Regions from separate parts of the Mesorhizobium sp. WSM4310 genome, predicted to be linked through region 1. Evidence: riboswitches for the same ligand, from Rfam matches in the RefSeq annotation. Region 1 holds a riboswitch; each other region holds the start of a gene.

The links. Region 1 has a riboswitch for cobalamin ahead of bluB (5,6-dimethylbenzimidazole synthase). Riboswitches for the same ligand answer to the same signal wherever they lie in the genome.
Region 2: another riboswitch for cobalamin. It lies ahead of FJV80_RS11880 (DUF1636 family protein); the one in region 1 lies ahead of bluB (5,6-dimethylbenzimidazole synthase).
Region 3: another riboswitch for cobalamin. It lies ahead of FJV80_RS05240 (CbtB domain-containing protein); the one in region 1 lies ahead of bluB (5,6-dimethylbenzimidazole synthase).

The regions. Positions count from the first base shown of each region.
Region 1 is NZ_VFTA01000001.1:349,063-353,562, reverse strand. It holds gene FJV80_RS01685 (DUF2277 domain-containing protein) at 23-289, opposite strand; gene FJV80_RS01680 (exodeoxyribonuclease VII small subunit) at 389-640, opposite strand; gene FJV80_RS01675 (histone deacetylase family protein) at 644-1,570, opposite strand; cobalamin riboswitch at 1,691-1,871, shown strand; partial or broken gene bluB (5,6-dimethylbenzimidazole synthase) at 1,972-2,550, shown strand; gene FJV80_RS01665 (hypothetical protein) at 2,724-3,707, opposite strand; gene FJV80_RS01660 (TetR/AcrR family transcriptional regulator) at 3,800-4,408, opposite strand.
Region 2 is NZ_VFTA01000008.1:174,565-179,064, forward strand. It holds gene FJV80_RS11865 (iron ABC transporter permease) at 1-638, opposite strand, end outside; gene FJV80_RS11870 (ABC transporter substrate-binding protein) at 638-1,585, opposite strand; gene FJV80_RS11875 (ABC transporter ATP-binding protein) at 1,633-2,421, opposite strand; gene FJV80_RS11880 (DUF1636 family protein) at 2,418-2,816, opposite strand; cobalamin riboswitch at 2,907-3,113, opposite strand; gene FJV80_RS11885 (class I SAM-dependent methyltransferase) at 3,321-3,968, opposite strand; gene FJV80_RS11890 (substrate-binding domain-containing protein) at 4,142-4,500, opposite strand, start outside.
Region 3 is NZ_VFTA01000003.1:74,197-78,696, forward strand. It holds gene FJV80_RS05220 (hypothetical protein) at 1-289, opposite strand, end outside; gene cobO (cob(I)yrinic acid a,c-diamide adenosyltransferase) at 314-928, opposite strand; gene cobU (bifunctional adenosylcobinamide kinase/adenosylcobinamide-phosphate guanylyltransferase) at 930-1,445, opposite strand; gene FJV80_RS05235 (CbtA family protein) at 1,438-2,235, opposite strand; gene FJV80_RS05240 (CbtB domain-containing protein) at 2,251-2,430, opposite strand; cobalamin riboswitch at 2,463-2,661, opposite strand; gene FJV80_RS05245 (aromatic ring-hydroxylating dioxygenase subunit alpha) at 2,793-3,968, shown strand; gene FJV80_RS05250 (MFS transporter) at 3,972-4,500, opposite strand, start outside.

The DNA.
Region 1 (4,500 bases):
GGTCGAGGGCCACTTGGCGGCATCAGGCAAAGCGGATCGCCGCCTTTGCCCGCAGTTTGGCCGCCACCTCTTCGCGATTGCGCGGATGCTGGTTGGTTTCAAGCGAATCGAGGAGTTCACGCGCCGATGCCGCGATGGCTTCGACCGCATGATCGAACGCATGCTGGTTCTGTTTCGACGGCCGTGTCGTTCCGCTCAGCTTGCGGACGAACTGAAGGGCTGCGTCGCGCACTTCGTCATTGGTTGCGGGCGGGTCAAAATTGAACAGGGTCTTGATGTTTCTGCACATCGCTTCCGTATCTCCTCTTGTCCTGGAGCCGTTTCAATCGGGACGAGCTTAATTCTCAACCATGATCGTGTCCAAAAACCGGAAAGGCTGCTCCGTGCCTCAGTCCGCGTCGAGCGGTTCTGTTCCGACCGGCTTGCCGTCGCGCGACAGCCTGATCTTCTCGACCTTGTCCTCGGCGGCCTTCAGCAGCCGGTCGCAATGCGCCTTCAGCGCCTCGCCGCGCTCGTAGATCTTGATCGACTGGTCGAGCGGCACGTCGCCACGCTCCAGATCATCGACGATCTTCTCCAGCGCGTCGAGTGCCTGCTCGAAGCTCATCGCCTTGACGTCTTCGTTGGTTTCACCAGCCATCATTCATCCTTTCATCAGTCGCCCGACATGGGCGGCGACCGAAAATGCCAGTCCCTGCAGATCGTAACCGCCCTCAAGCAGGCTGACGAGCCGGTTGCCGCTGTGGCGCGCGGCGCGCTGCATCAGCTGGCCGGTCGCCCAGTCGAAATCGTCCTCGGTCAGGTTGATCTCGGCCAGCGGATCGCGGTGATGCGCGTCGAAACCGGCCGAGATGATGATCAGGTCAGGCGCGAAATTGTCGAGCGACGGCAGCACCCGCGACAGGAAGGCATCGCGAAACACCTCGCTGCCGGTCTGCGGCGCCAAGGGCGCGTTGACGATGTTGCCGGCGCCGGTCTCGGTCTTCGCGCCAGTGCCGGGATAAAGCGGCATCTGGTGCGTCGAGCAATAGAGAACCGAGGGATCGTCCCAGAAAATGTCCTGCGTGCCGTTGCCGTGATGCACATCCCAGTCGACGACGGCGACGCGCTCGGCGCCATGCTTCTTCTGCGCATAGCGCGCGGCGATCGCCGCCGTGTTGAAGAAGCAGAAGCCCATCGCGGTGGTCTTTTCGGCATGGTGGCCGGGCGGCCTTGCGGCGACGAAGACATTGTCGGCGCGGCCTGCAAAGACGTCGTCGACGGCGGCGTTGGCGGCGCCGATCGCGGCGATCACCGCCTGCCAGCTCTTCGGGCTGGCGGTGGTGTCGGCATCGATGCGGGCAATACCCTCCTCGGGAATGGCGGCACGCACACGGGCGACGAAATCGGCGGGGTGCGCGTAGAGGATGGTGGCCTCGTCGCCCTCCGGCGCCTTGGCACGATCGAGCGCGGCAAAAGCCTCGTCGTCGAGCACGCGCTCGATGGCGCGCAAGCGGTCCGGCCGCTCGGGGTGGCCGGGCGGCGTGATGTGTTCGAGGAAGATCGGGTGCGTGTAGAGACGGGTTGTCATGCTCCCTATCTAGTGCCGCGGCGCCGCGATGGCCATGCATTGCGGCTCGATCACTGGGGAAAATCGCGCCTGCGTCCATTGGCGCCGCTGCGGGGATTGGCGCGGCCGAGGCTTCGGCGTAAGGTCGCGCCACTGCCTGGTGCCCGCCGCGAGCGGGAGAATCGGGAACACGGTTGAATTCCGTGGCGTGCCCAACGCTGTGAGGGGGACCGCGCCGGTAACTGCCACTGTCGATGACGGGAAGGCACCGGACGCGGGTTGATCCCGAGCCAGAAGACCGGCCTGGCAGGCATCGTCATCCGCATGGTCAGGCGGCTGGCATCAGAGCAAACTGCGTCCAGTTGGATGCACAAAGTGCGCTCTGACGGTGTGGAACTATTGCAATCGCAAGGGGACGAGCGATGCCGGAACACATGACCGCTCCTGGGGGCGACGGATTTGACCAGATGGCGCGCGACGCGGTCTATCGCGCCATGTTCACGCGGCGCGACGTGCGCAGCCATTTCCTGCCCGACGCGCTCGACGACGAGGTGTTGGCGCGGCTTCTGCTTGCCGCCCATCACGCGCCATCGGTCGGCTTTATGCAGCCATGGAATTTCATCGTCATCCGCGACGCCGCGCGACGGGCAGAGGTGCGCGACCTGTTCCTGGCCGCGCGCGAACAGGAACTGCCTGAAATCGAGGAGGAACGACAGGCGCTCTACCGCAAGCTGAAGCTCGAAGGTATCTGCGAAAGCGCCCTCAACATCTGCATCACCTGTGACCGTCGGCGCTCGCAAGGCTCGCCACTGGGCCGCTGGCACAATCCGGAAATGGATCTCTACAGCACGGTCTGCGCGGTGCAGAATTTCTGGCTGGCCGCGCGTGCCGAAGGCGTCGGCGTCGGCTGGGTCAGCATCATCGAGCCGCAAGCGTTGAAGAGCCTGCTGGCCATTCCCGAGCATGTGACGCCCGTCGCCTATCTCTGCGTCGGCCGGGTTTCCGAGTTCGCATCCAAACCAGACCTGGAAACGCATGGCTGGGGCCGGCGGCTGCCGCTGCCCGACCTGATCATGAGCGAGACTTTTTGCGGGCAAGGCGAGGCGCCACTGAAATCGACCGTGGCCCGCCTCAACGCCTCCGATGTCGCGCCGGCGACGACCTGCCCAGCCGATCAGTTCGTCGCGCCGGCCGTGCCCCAGCGCGAGCCACCAAAGGAGGCCAGCGCCTTGTCCTTCAGCTCCCTGAACTTCGACGACGCCTCGGCCAGCCTGATATCCCAGGCCGGATCGGGCACCTGGCCGGCGATGGTCTTGAAATAGACCTGCATCAGGCAAGCGATGGCGAAGGGCTCGATGAAGGCCGCCTTGAAGGCCCAGGCAAAGACGATGGCAAGCACGAAGGCCCAGCCGGCGAGTTGTCCGGGCATGATGAAGAGAACGGCGCTGGCCGGAGCCAGCATCAGCAGGAAGATGACGAAAGACACGCCCCACATGATGACCGCCAGCCAGACGGCGTTCTTGACCATGGTCTTGCCGTTCTGGGCGTAGAGCACGACGCCTTGCCGCGCCGTCTCGAAGGGTGAGGACGAGTTGATGCGGATGTTGTAGCCGAGGATGATCTCGTCGACATAGGTGAGCGACAGGCGGATCACCGTGTTGATGAAGGAGACCAGACCGCTCAGGCCCGGAATGGGCAGGAAAGCAGCGATGCCGCCGAGCAGGCCGGTGATGGCGCGGATGGCGCCCTTGACCAGCTGGTCGACGACGAAAAGGATGTTGGCCTCGGCGAAACGCTCGGTCACGACCTGCCTGGCATAGGCGATCTGGTTCTGGCCGTCGGGGACATCCCGGCCGTCGATCAGATGGACCATCACGGCGATATGGCCGGCCTTGACGACGTAGAGGATATATTCGCGGATCCAATAGACGGCGATCGAAACCACGCCGAAGCCGACCACGCCGCCCCACAGGGCAAAGGACATCGGCCCGTCGGGATCCGTGGAGATATGGCCGACGCCATAGCCGACCGACGCTCCCGTGCCGGTCGCCACGATATAGGCAAGCGTGATGCCGAAATAGACGATCATGCGAAAGACAATGAAAGGCCAGGTCCGCATCATGATGGACACCGACCTGCCGATATCGAAATCCCACATGCCCGAATCTCCCCTCAGAGATGGCTGGGAAGGATGCGCTCACCCCGAGGATTGTCAATCATGAGCGGTGGACAGCGGTGCGCAACGGGGATTTAGCTCTGTTTCGACGCTGGTTTTCTGAGCAGTCCTTCGAGCAATTGCTTGAACGCCGCAACCACGATCTTCGACGTCGCTTCGGGGTCGTTCGAATTGGCGATCCGCTGCGCCGCCTGGCTGCTCGCCCCGTTGATCAGCCGCGCGGCGGTCTCGGGGTCGACGCCCGGGACGACCACCCCTTCCCCCTGCAGCGCGGTCAGATGATCGGTCATTGAACCGACGCAGGCATTGGCATTCGACCATTGCGCGGGATCGCCCAGTACGGCCGGACCGTCGCGGAACATAATGCGCTGGATTTCCGGCTCCAGCGCCATTTCGATATAGGTCGTGCACTCGTCGACGAAATGCTGCCAGCGGGTCGGCGCTCTCGACGCGACCTCATTGACCCGAGCAGCCATCTCGCCGTCGATTTCGGCGATAACCGCCTCCAGCAGTCCCTTTTTGTCGCCGAAATGGTGGTAGAGGGCGCCGCGCGTCAGCCCGGCCGATGCCGTGAAATCATCCATCGACGCTTCGGCATATCCGATCGTGCCAAAGGCCTGGCGGGCCGCGGCGATCAGCTTGGCGCGCGTCTCGGCGATCATTTCCTTGCGGGGTCTGTGCATTTCCGTCTGGTCCTATTCCCATACGTTCCGTATGCCAATTGACATACGTCGCGTATGCTCTATCTAATGATCATACGCTTCGTATGTAATTG
Region 2 (4,500 bases), on a different contig from region 1:
ACATTGTCCCAGCGCGCCAGCCCGAGCCCGCCCATCGTCCAGAACAGCACCGAATGGGCGGCGCGCTGGTCACCGGCAAAAACCAGATAGTTGGTCAAGGCCGTGAACAGGAAGGAGACGGCAAGGCCGGCGAGGATCAGCCGTTCGGGTCCCTGCCCCCTCACCCGCGCGACCAGCAGCAGGACGATGCAGGCGGCCAGTATGCCGCCGGTGAAGGCAGCGACCGGCAAGGTCCAGATGCCGAAAGTGTCACCAAAGACGGTGATGACGGAAACGGCACCGGCCGCCGCCCCCGACGACAGGCCGAACAGGAAGGGATCGGCAAGATCGTTGCGGGTCACCGTCTGCAGCAACGCGCCTGTTATGCCGAGGCCGCCGCCGACACACACCGCCAGGATCGTGCGCGGCAGCCTGAGATCGACGACGATCTTGCCGACCGGGCCAGACACCTGGTGTTCGTTCAATCCAACGGCCTGGCCAAGCGAGGCGATGACGTCGGTGAGTGGGATCAGCGTCGAACCATAGGCGATCGACAGCAGCACGAGGGCGACGATCGCCATCGTGCCCGCCACCATCGCTAGCGCGAATGCCTTGTGTCCCGAAAGCGCGCCGGATTTATGCCCAGGGGCAACAAGCATCAGAACGCTTCCGGATGCATCGCCCTGGCGATCTTGCCGATCGCCTCGATGTTTGCCGGCCCGGGCGTCAGTTCGGCATAGCGCAGCGCCACGAAGCGCTCGTTCTTGACCGCGTCCGTCTCCTTCATCGCCGGATGCGCCTTCAAGAAATCGAGCAGTTTCTTGTAGCCGCCGCCATCCTGGTAATCGAGCAGGATGAGGAACTGCGGATTGCGCGACGCCACGGTTTCCCAGTCCGTGTTGCCCCAGCTGGTGTCCATGTCGGCCATGATGTTGTCGCCACCCGCCGCCGCGATCATGGCGCTCGGAATGGCGAATTTGCCTGATGTGAACGGCTTGTCCTCGCCGGAATCATAGAGGAATACCCGCGTCCCCTTGCGGTCGCCAACCTTGGCGATGATTTCCGCGAGTTGCGCCTTCCAGCCGGAGACAAGCTTCTCCGCGTCCGCGTCCTTGCCGAAGATCTTGCCCAGCTTTTCGACATCGCCATAGAGCAGGTCCATCGAGGCGGCCGGACGGTTCTTGTCGAGATGGACGCAGCTTTCGGTCAGCACCAGGGTCTTGATGCCGTGCGGGGCGAGCGTGTCGGGCGTCACGTCGCCACCCGGCTTCATGCCATAGTACCAGCCGGCGAAGAAGAAATCGGGCTCGACGGCGACGAGGTTTTCGAGCGTCGGGTATTTGGGCGCCAGTTCCGGGATGGAACCCTGCTCGGCCTTGAACTCGGGGCCGACCTTGTACCATCCGGTGATGCCGGTCAGGCCGACGATCGACGGCTGCAGCTTCAGCGCGAAGGCCATTTCGGCCATGTTGAGATCATGGATGACGGCGCGCTTGGGCGGCGCGTCGAAGGTCAGCGGCTTGCCGCAGCTGTCGACGGTGACCGGGAAGGCGAAGGCTGCCGGGGCCAGCAGCAAGAAGACGAGCGACAGGGCGAGGCGTTTCACGGATTTTGCTCCTTGGCTGAACAGTGTCGGATGAGGGATGGGCTCGATCAGGATGGCGGCGCGGCGCGGTTCGGAACATCGAACACCGTGAGTTCGCGGTCTTCGGTCGGATGGCGCAGGCGAAACACGTCGACGCCGAAAATCTCGCGGATCAGCTTTTGCGTCAGCGCTTCGCGGGGTGCCGCCAGCGCATGCAGCCGCGCCTCGTTCATCACCGCGACCCTGGTGGCGAAGGGCGCCACCAGAGCCAGATCGTGCAGCACGGCGATCACCGTCATGCCGAAGCCGGCCACGAGCTCGAGCAGCTCGCCGCGGGCGCGCGGATCGAGATGGTTGGTCGGCTCGTCGAGGAACAGCACTTTCGGTTGCTGCGCGATGGCGCGCGCCAGTTGGGCGCGCTGGCGTTCGCCGCCCGACAGCGAGCCGATGGTGCGGCCAAGCAGCGGCAACAGGCCGGTCCGGCGCAACGCGTCGACGACGATGTCGCGCTCCTCGCTCCTGCGTCTCAGGCCGGCATGCGGGACGCGGCCGAGCTCGACATAGTCGATCACCGCCAGCCGCGGGTCCGGCTGGTCGGTCTGGCCGACGACGGCGATATGCAGGGCCCGCTCGGCGGTCGCGATACGGTCCAGGCGGCGCCCGCCAAGCTTCACCTCGCCCGCACTTGGCCTGAGCATGCCCGACAGCATGCGCAGCAGCGTGGTCTTGCCGGCGCCATTGGGGCCGATGATGGCAAGGCGATCGCCCGAGGCCACCGACAGGCTGACGGCGTGGACCAGATGCCGGCCATTGACCATGGCGCTGAGGTCGCGCGCTTCGAGGAGTGGCATTGTCATCGGCTGTTGCCCGGAAACTTGGCCGGCCCGGGAATGCGGGCCAGTGTCTTGCCGGCCAGTCGCGGCGGACGTTGTCCGGAATTGCACCAGCCGTCGGCGAGCGAGGCGTAAAGTCGGGCAAATCGCAGGAGATCGCCGGCGTCGGCCTCGGCGTCGATGGAGCCGAAGAGATAGGAGGCCTTGCCCGGCGCCTGGAAGGCCACCGTCAGCGGCCGCGCGCAGCCCGCCATGCATTCGACGCCTTCGACCGTGAAGCCATGCGCCACGGCGGGTTCATGGCAGGCTGCGAGCCGGGAGCGCAAATCGACGCACAGGCTTTCGCCCGACCTGATGCCGGTCGGAACGTCGCGGCAAAGCGTGCACACGATGATACGATGATCGATGGCGCCGTCCAACTTTCCGTCACTTTCAAAACTGGCGACGGAAGGATGTTGGCGAGCCGGCCGACAAGACCGACGTCCACGCCTCCTCCCGGCACACCCCGTCCGGTCAACTCAGTTGATGGCAGGTCTCCTGGCTCGCGGGTCTCGGCGCAATCCAGCCTTCCCAGCCTTGCCGGCCAGTGGCATGTCGGATCTTGCTCACCGCTTACAGTTGCGGGGGCAGCCACGGCCTCGACCTTTTGAGGTCTCACCGTGTTCCCTTTTCACCCCTTGCCTTTCGGCGCGGGGACCATCACGCACCCACCGTAGATTTCCGTCGATCGCATCGCAATGAGTTTTTTGCGACGCCGTCGCCACATGCTCCATATGTAATAACATTACGTTTGAAGCGATGTTTCGCGGCGATGTCAACCCCTGTCGTCGCGCAATGCGGCTTCGGCGCGGCTGCGGTTTTCAGCCGCGAGCGGTCACCAGGCAGGAGGCATGACACCTGGCCGCGGTCGCCGAGGAACCGGCCTATAGCTTTCTGAAAAAGCCTGACAGAATATTCGGACCCGCTTCGCCCGGCCGCAGTCTGATCCCGTCTTCAAAGCAATTCAGCGTCACGCATTCGAAGCCGTAATGCTCGAGGAGCGCCACCAGCGAGTCACGGTCGAAATGGTGCAGGTGCTCGTTAGGCAGACGCATGCGCCACGTCCGAAACCACGCTTCGCCGTCGGCGCCGAGTTCACGCCAGCGGCAGTAAGGGACGGCGATGGCCAGGTGGCGGCTCTGAAGGCGGGCGAGGAAACCCAGATCCGGAATGTGCTCGAGCACGTCGAACATGGCGACGAGATCCCACGAGCCGGCGAGCGCCTCGTCCCAATCGACAAAGCGGACGCCCTCGGGCAGCGGAAATCTGGTGATGTCGCAGCCGGCACAGTCGGCAACCCCGGTAATTTTGGCGGCCTCGACAAAGGTGCCGGTGCCATAACCAATCTCCAGCACGGATCGAGGTATCTCACCGGTGACCCCCAGCACCCAGCCAAGCCGCTGATAGCCGAGCTTGATGGTCCGGTCGCTCAGATCCTCGTAATAGGAAATGTACTGCTTGTCGTATTTGATCGGTGTGACGTCGATCTGGTGAATCACGCCAAACCGGTCGGCCTCGTAATTATCCAGCATTCGCGCCCCCTTGGGATTACGGATCCTTACATGACGGGGCTAAACGCAAAGTAAGCGACTGGGGTGGCGGGCCGAAGCTGGCACGAGCACGACCAGATCTAGCAATAGCAAAAAAGCAAGGCCCCGCGCGGGGCCCTGCTGTCTCAACCTCAGCGCCGAGCTCTAATCGCCCTTCACTTCCCCATCAGCTGCTTGGCATTCTCCGCCGTGATCGCCGTCGTCTCGACCGTTACCGTCGGCTCCACCGAGGTCGAGCAGTCGAGCAGGATCTTCTTCGACATCTCGATCGCTTCCTTCGCACCCGTCGGGTAGGTGAAGGTTGCCGCCCAGTCGCCCTTGGCGACGGCCTCGATGCCGCCGGCCGGTCCAGGCAGGCCGTCGGTGCCGATGATCTTGACGTCCTTGCTGGCTCCCTTGGCGGCAAGCAGCGCGCCGGCCGCCATCATGTCGTTGGAGGCATAGAGCACCTTGATGTCGGGATGCGCCTGCAGCATGGCGGCAAAGGCGGTCTGGGCTTTGTCCGGCACCCAGT
Region 3 (4,500 bases), on a different contig from region 1:
CGCTTGGATCAGCTGCCTCGCCGAACCTCTTGATCGCATACCCGCCGGCAGCCACGGGAGACGATTTCAATATAGGTTCGATCACGACAAAAAGTCGTTCAGCATCTGGCCCGTACATGTAGAGGACGCACTCACCCTCACCAAACAAATCGCCGTCAAACTCTCCGACCGAACCACCCCCAATGGCTTGCTCTAGCCGTTCCTCCAACGCGCGAACGGATTCGTGCTCTCGCGGCGTTCCAAACTGACCGTCATTGAGACGAAGATAGACGATTACAGCTTGTTCCAAACAACGCTCCTGCTTGCCAAGCGACTAGAACTCGATCCCCTGCTGCGCTTTCACGCCTGCCGAAAAATGGTGCTTGGTCACGCCCATCTCGGTGACCAGATCGGCCGCCTCGACCAGCGCCGGCTTGGCGTTGCGGCCGGTGACGACGACATGCAGTCCCTCGCGGCGCGCCTTCAGCGCCGCAACTACCTTGTCGAGATCGAGATAATCATAGCGCAGCGCGATGTTGAGTTCGTCAAGCACGACAAGGCTGATCGAGGGATCGGCGATCAACTCCAGCGCCTTGGTCCAGGCAGCCTCGGCGGCAGCGATATCGCGCTTCAGATCCTGCGTCTCCCAGGTAAAGCCCTCGCCCATTGCGTGCCAGACGACGCGGTCGCCGAAAGCGGCAAACGCATCCTTCTCGCCGGTATGCCATTTGCCCTTGATGAACTGCACGACGCCGACGCGCTTGCCGTAGCCGAGCATTCTGAGCGCCAGGCCGAAGGCAGCCGTAGTCTTGCCCTTGCCCGGACCGGTGTTGACGATCAGCAGCCCCTTTTCGATCGTCTTGGCCGCCACCTCGGCGTCCTGCACCGCCTTGCGCTTGGCCATCTTGGCGCGATGGCGTTCCTCGTCCTTATTGTCGATGTCGGTCATGTCATTTCACCTTGAGCGGCAGCCCCGCCACCATCAGCAGCACGGTGTCGGCGATCGCCGCGACTTGCTGGTTGAGCCGTCCGGCGTCGTCGCGAAAACGGCGCGCCAGTGCATTGTCGGGCACGATGCCTTGGCCGACTTCATTGGACACCACGAACCACGGCCCGCGCGGCCGCGACAGCACGTCCCTCAGCCGCCGGCATTCCAGCTCGAGATCGTGATCGGCCAGCATGTGATTGGTCAGCCACAGCGTCAGGCAGTCGACCAGCACCGGCCGGTTGTCGGGCAAGGCCTCAAGCGCGCCGGCAAGGTCAAGCGGTGCGTCGACTGTTATCCAGCCCGCGCCGCGCCGCGAGCGGTGCAGCGCGATGCGCTCGCGCATCTCGTCGTCATAGGCCTGCGCCGTGGCGATGTAGATCCATGGCGAAGGCAAGGCCGTCGCCAGGATTTCGGCGTGCGCGCTCTTGCCGGAGCGGGCACCGCCGATGATGAAGGTCAGCGAGCTTCGATCAGGCAAAGCTGTCGCGCAGGCTGGTCGCGGTGCCGGTGAAGCGTCCGCGCACAACGCCGACGACAGCGCCGAGCACCAGCCAGAACACTAGACGGGTGAGCGTTGAGGCCACGATGAACTGGTGATGCAAGCCTTCGGGGATTGGCGTCACGAAGCTATCGGGTTGCGGCGCGCCAACGATATGCGGCGCCACGATAAGAGCAATGCCAAGAAGGGCAAGAGGCAGTGACTTGCGGAACGCGATCAGCCCAAGGCCGGCGGCAGTCGCCACCACTGTCAAAGTCCACCAGATTTGGCGCTGCAAGAGATCGGCGTCAGGCATTGCCGGCAGTTTCGGCGGTAGGCCGAGCCCAGGTGCCAAAGTGAATATAGCGAAGCCAGCTAGGCCCCAGAAGACACCCTGCCGCCAGTTGCCGATACCGCCCATGAATTCGGAGACAGCGACCAGGATCAGCGCAAAACCGATACCGCTGACGATGTTGGCAAGGACATTGAAGGCGAAGCGCTCGAAACCGTCGGCCGGAGCCCAGCCTTCGTCCTCGACCGGGGCGGCCGCCTCCGCAGGAGCCGGGGCCGCGCCGCTCATGGCATTGTCAGCCGGAACGGCCGAGCTCATGGCGTTGTCGTTTGTGGTAACAGCGGCGTGGTCGTGGTGATGGCCGCCGCCGGCCTTTTCATAGACTTCGGCCTTCAGGATCAGTGGGTCGGTCGCGTAGGCTTGCATGCAGGCGAGCGCAATGCCCCCCACGAGCCCTGCGATCGCCGCGATGAACACGACGTTGCGAAACAAATTCATGATGTCAGGCCTTCGTCAGTGGCAGGGAAAACCCATCGAATGGCGATAGTCGTGAGCCGCATTGTGGACCGCATCGATATGCGAGAAGCCGACAAAGCCGATGATGAACGTGCCGAGCAGCGCGGCAAGCGCCAGCTGCATGAAGCGCGACTGCGAGGAGACGGAGGCGCCGAGGGAGACGGAAGCGGTATTCATATCTTGTCCTTTCACCCTCCACCCGAGGGCCTGTCAGTTTTGCCGTCGTCGGCAGGTCTCCTGGCTCACGGATCAGCGCCCTTCCCCACCTTCCCGAAGACGAATCTTCAGTGGCATATGGAGAGGACTACCGCACACAGTTGCGGGGGCAGCCACGGCATTGGGCAAGAATTTCGCCCGCACCGCATTCCCTCTTGGCTCCAAAACGGAACCGACGACTGCATGACTATAGGGAAAATCGCGACACGCGGCAAACCAAATTCCGCCGGCAAACAGCGCGATTGCGCCATGCCGTTTCCAGGCGCGACAATTGACAATTCTCCTGGCTGGGTGTCGGCTGACCGCTTCACAGGAAGCCAGCCATGCAGCCCACTGCCAGCGAGCGCGCCCCTTACAATGGCCTGACCCAGGCCGAACCGACCCTGCCCTCATCGGCCTATTGGGACGGTGAGAGCTACCAGCTCGACCTCGACGCCATCTGGTACAGAAACTGGCTGCTCGTCTGCCGCGAGGCCGATCTGGCAAAGCCGCTGGCCTTCCGCCGGTTCCGCATCGGCACGCAGGACATCATCGTGCTGCGCGACGACACCGGCGCTTTGCGTGCCTTCCACAACACCTGCCGCCATCGTGGCTCGCAGCTTTGCCAGGAGAGCGAGGGCCGGCTGAAGGCGCGGCTGATCACCTGCCCCTACCATGCCTGGTCCTATTCGCTGCGCGGCGACCTCGTGCGCGTGCCATCTAAATCGCTGCCTGATGGATTCGACAAGGCCGACCATCCGCTCTACCGCGTCGCGCTCTCGGTGTGGCGCGGCTTCGTCTTCATCAATCTGCAGGAGGATGCGGCGGGCTCCGCGCAGGCCTCCTTCGACCCGGCCTCCGGCGATCTCGGCAACTGGCCGCTGGAAACGCTGGTATCGGGCCATGTGCTGCGCAAGGTGATGCACTGCAACTGGAAGATCTTTTGGGAAAACTTCAACGAGTGCCTGCACTGCCCGGGCATCCACAAGGACCTGTCGCGGCTGGTGCCGATCTATGGCCGCGGCCTGATGAGCCGGCACGATGATCCCGAATGGACGCGCCACGCCGACAATGACGCGCCGGAATTTTCCGGCGGCCTGCGCGCCGGCGCCGAGACCTGGTCGCGCGACGGCCAGACGCACGGGCCGGTCTTCTCCGGGTTGACGCCGGCCGAACGCGCCGCCGGCCAGACCTACGCCACCAGCCTGCCCTCGATGTTCATCGTCGGTCATGTCGACTATATCAGGACGGTACGCCTGGTGCCGCTCGGTCCCGAGCAGACGCAGCTTGTCGCCGAATGGCTGTTCGCGCCCGAGGCGCTGGCCGCGACCGACATCGACAACATCGTCGCCTTCGGCACACAGGTGCTGGAAGAGGACGCCGCCATCTGCGAGGTCAACCAGAAGGGCCTGCGCTCGATGCGCCACCGGGCCGGCGTGCTCATGCCCGAGGAGTATGACCTGCACCGTTTCCACAACTGGGTGCGCGAGCGCCACGCGGCGCTTGCACCAAAGCCGTGATCCTCACAGTGACTTCGGCAGGTATCGCCACGTGACAAAACCGCAAACCGCCGCGAGCAGACCAAGCGTGACGAACACCGAGCCCAGCCCGAAGAAGGCGAGCACCACCGAATAGACCAGCGGCGGCGTCAGTTCGGAAAAATCGAGATAGGTGCGGTAGACCGCCGCCATCTGCGCCCGTTCATAGGAGCGCACCGAACGCATGAAGGCGGTCGAGCCCAGCGCGTCGAGCGCTATGGTGAAGAAGGCGCCGCACAGCAGGAACGCGCCGGTGAGCAGCGGGACGCTCTCTCCGACCGTGCCTGCCGCCAAAAGCATCGCCGACATGGCGAAATAAGCGAATGTCATGGTGCGCCGGCCGCCAAAGCGTTTTCCGGCCTTGCCCCAGAAGATCGCCATGAAGAGCAATGCGTTGCCCGCCGAAACCAGCAGGCCGCCGGCCAGCTTGCCCTCGCCGGTGATCACCATGAACAGCGGCCCATAGACGAAGAACGTCGTCCAGAAGCAGGAGCGGCCGAAGGCGATCAGCCAG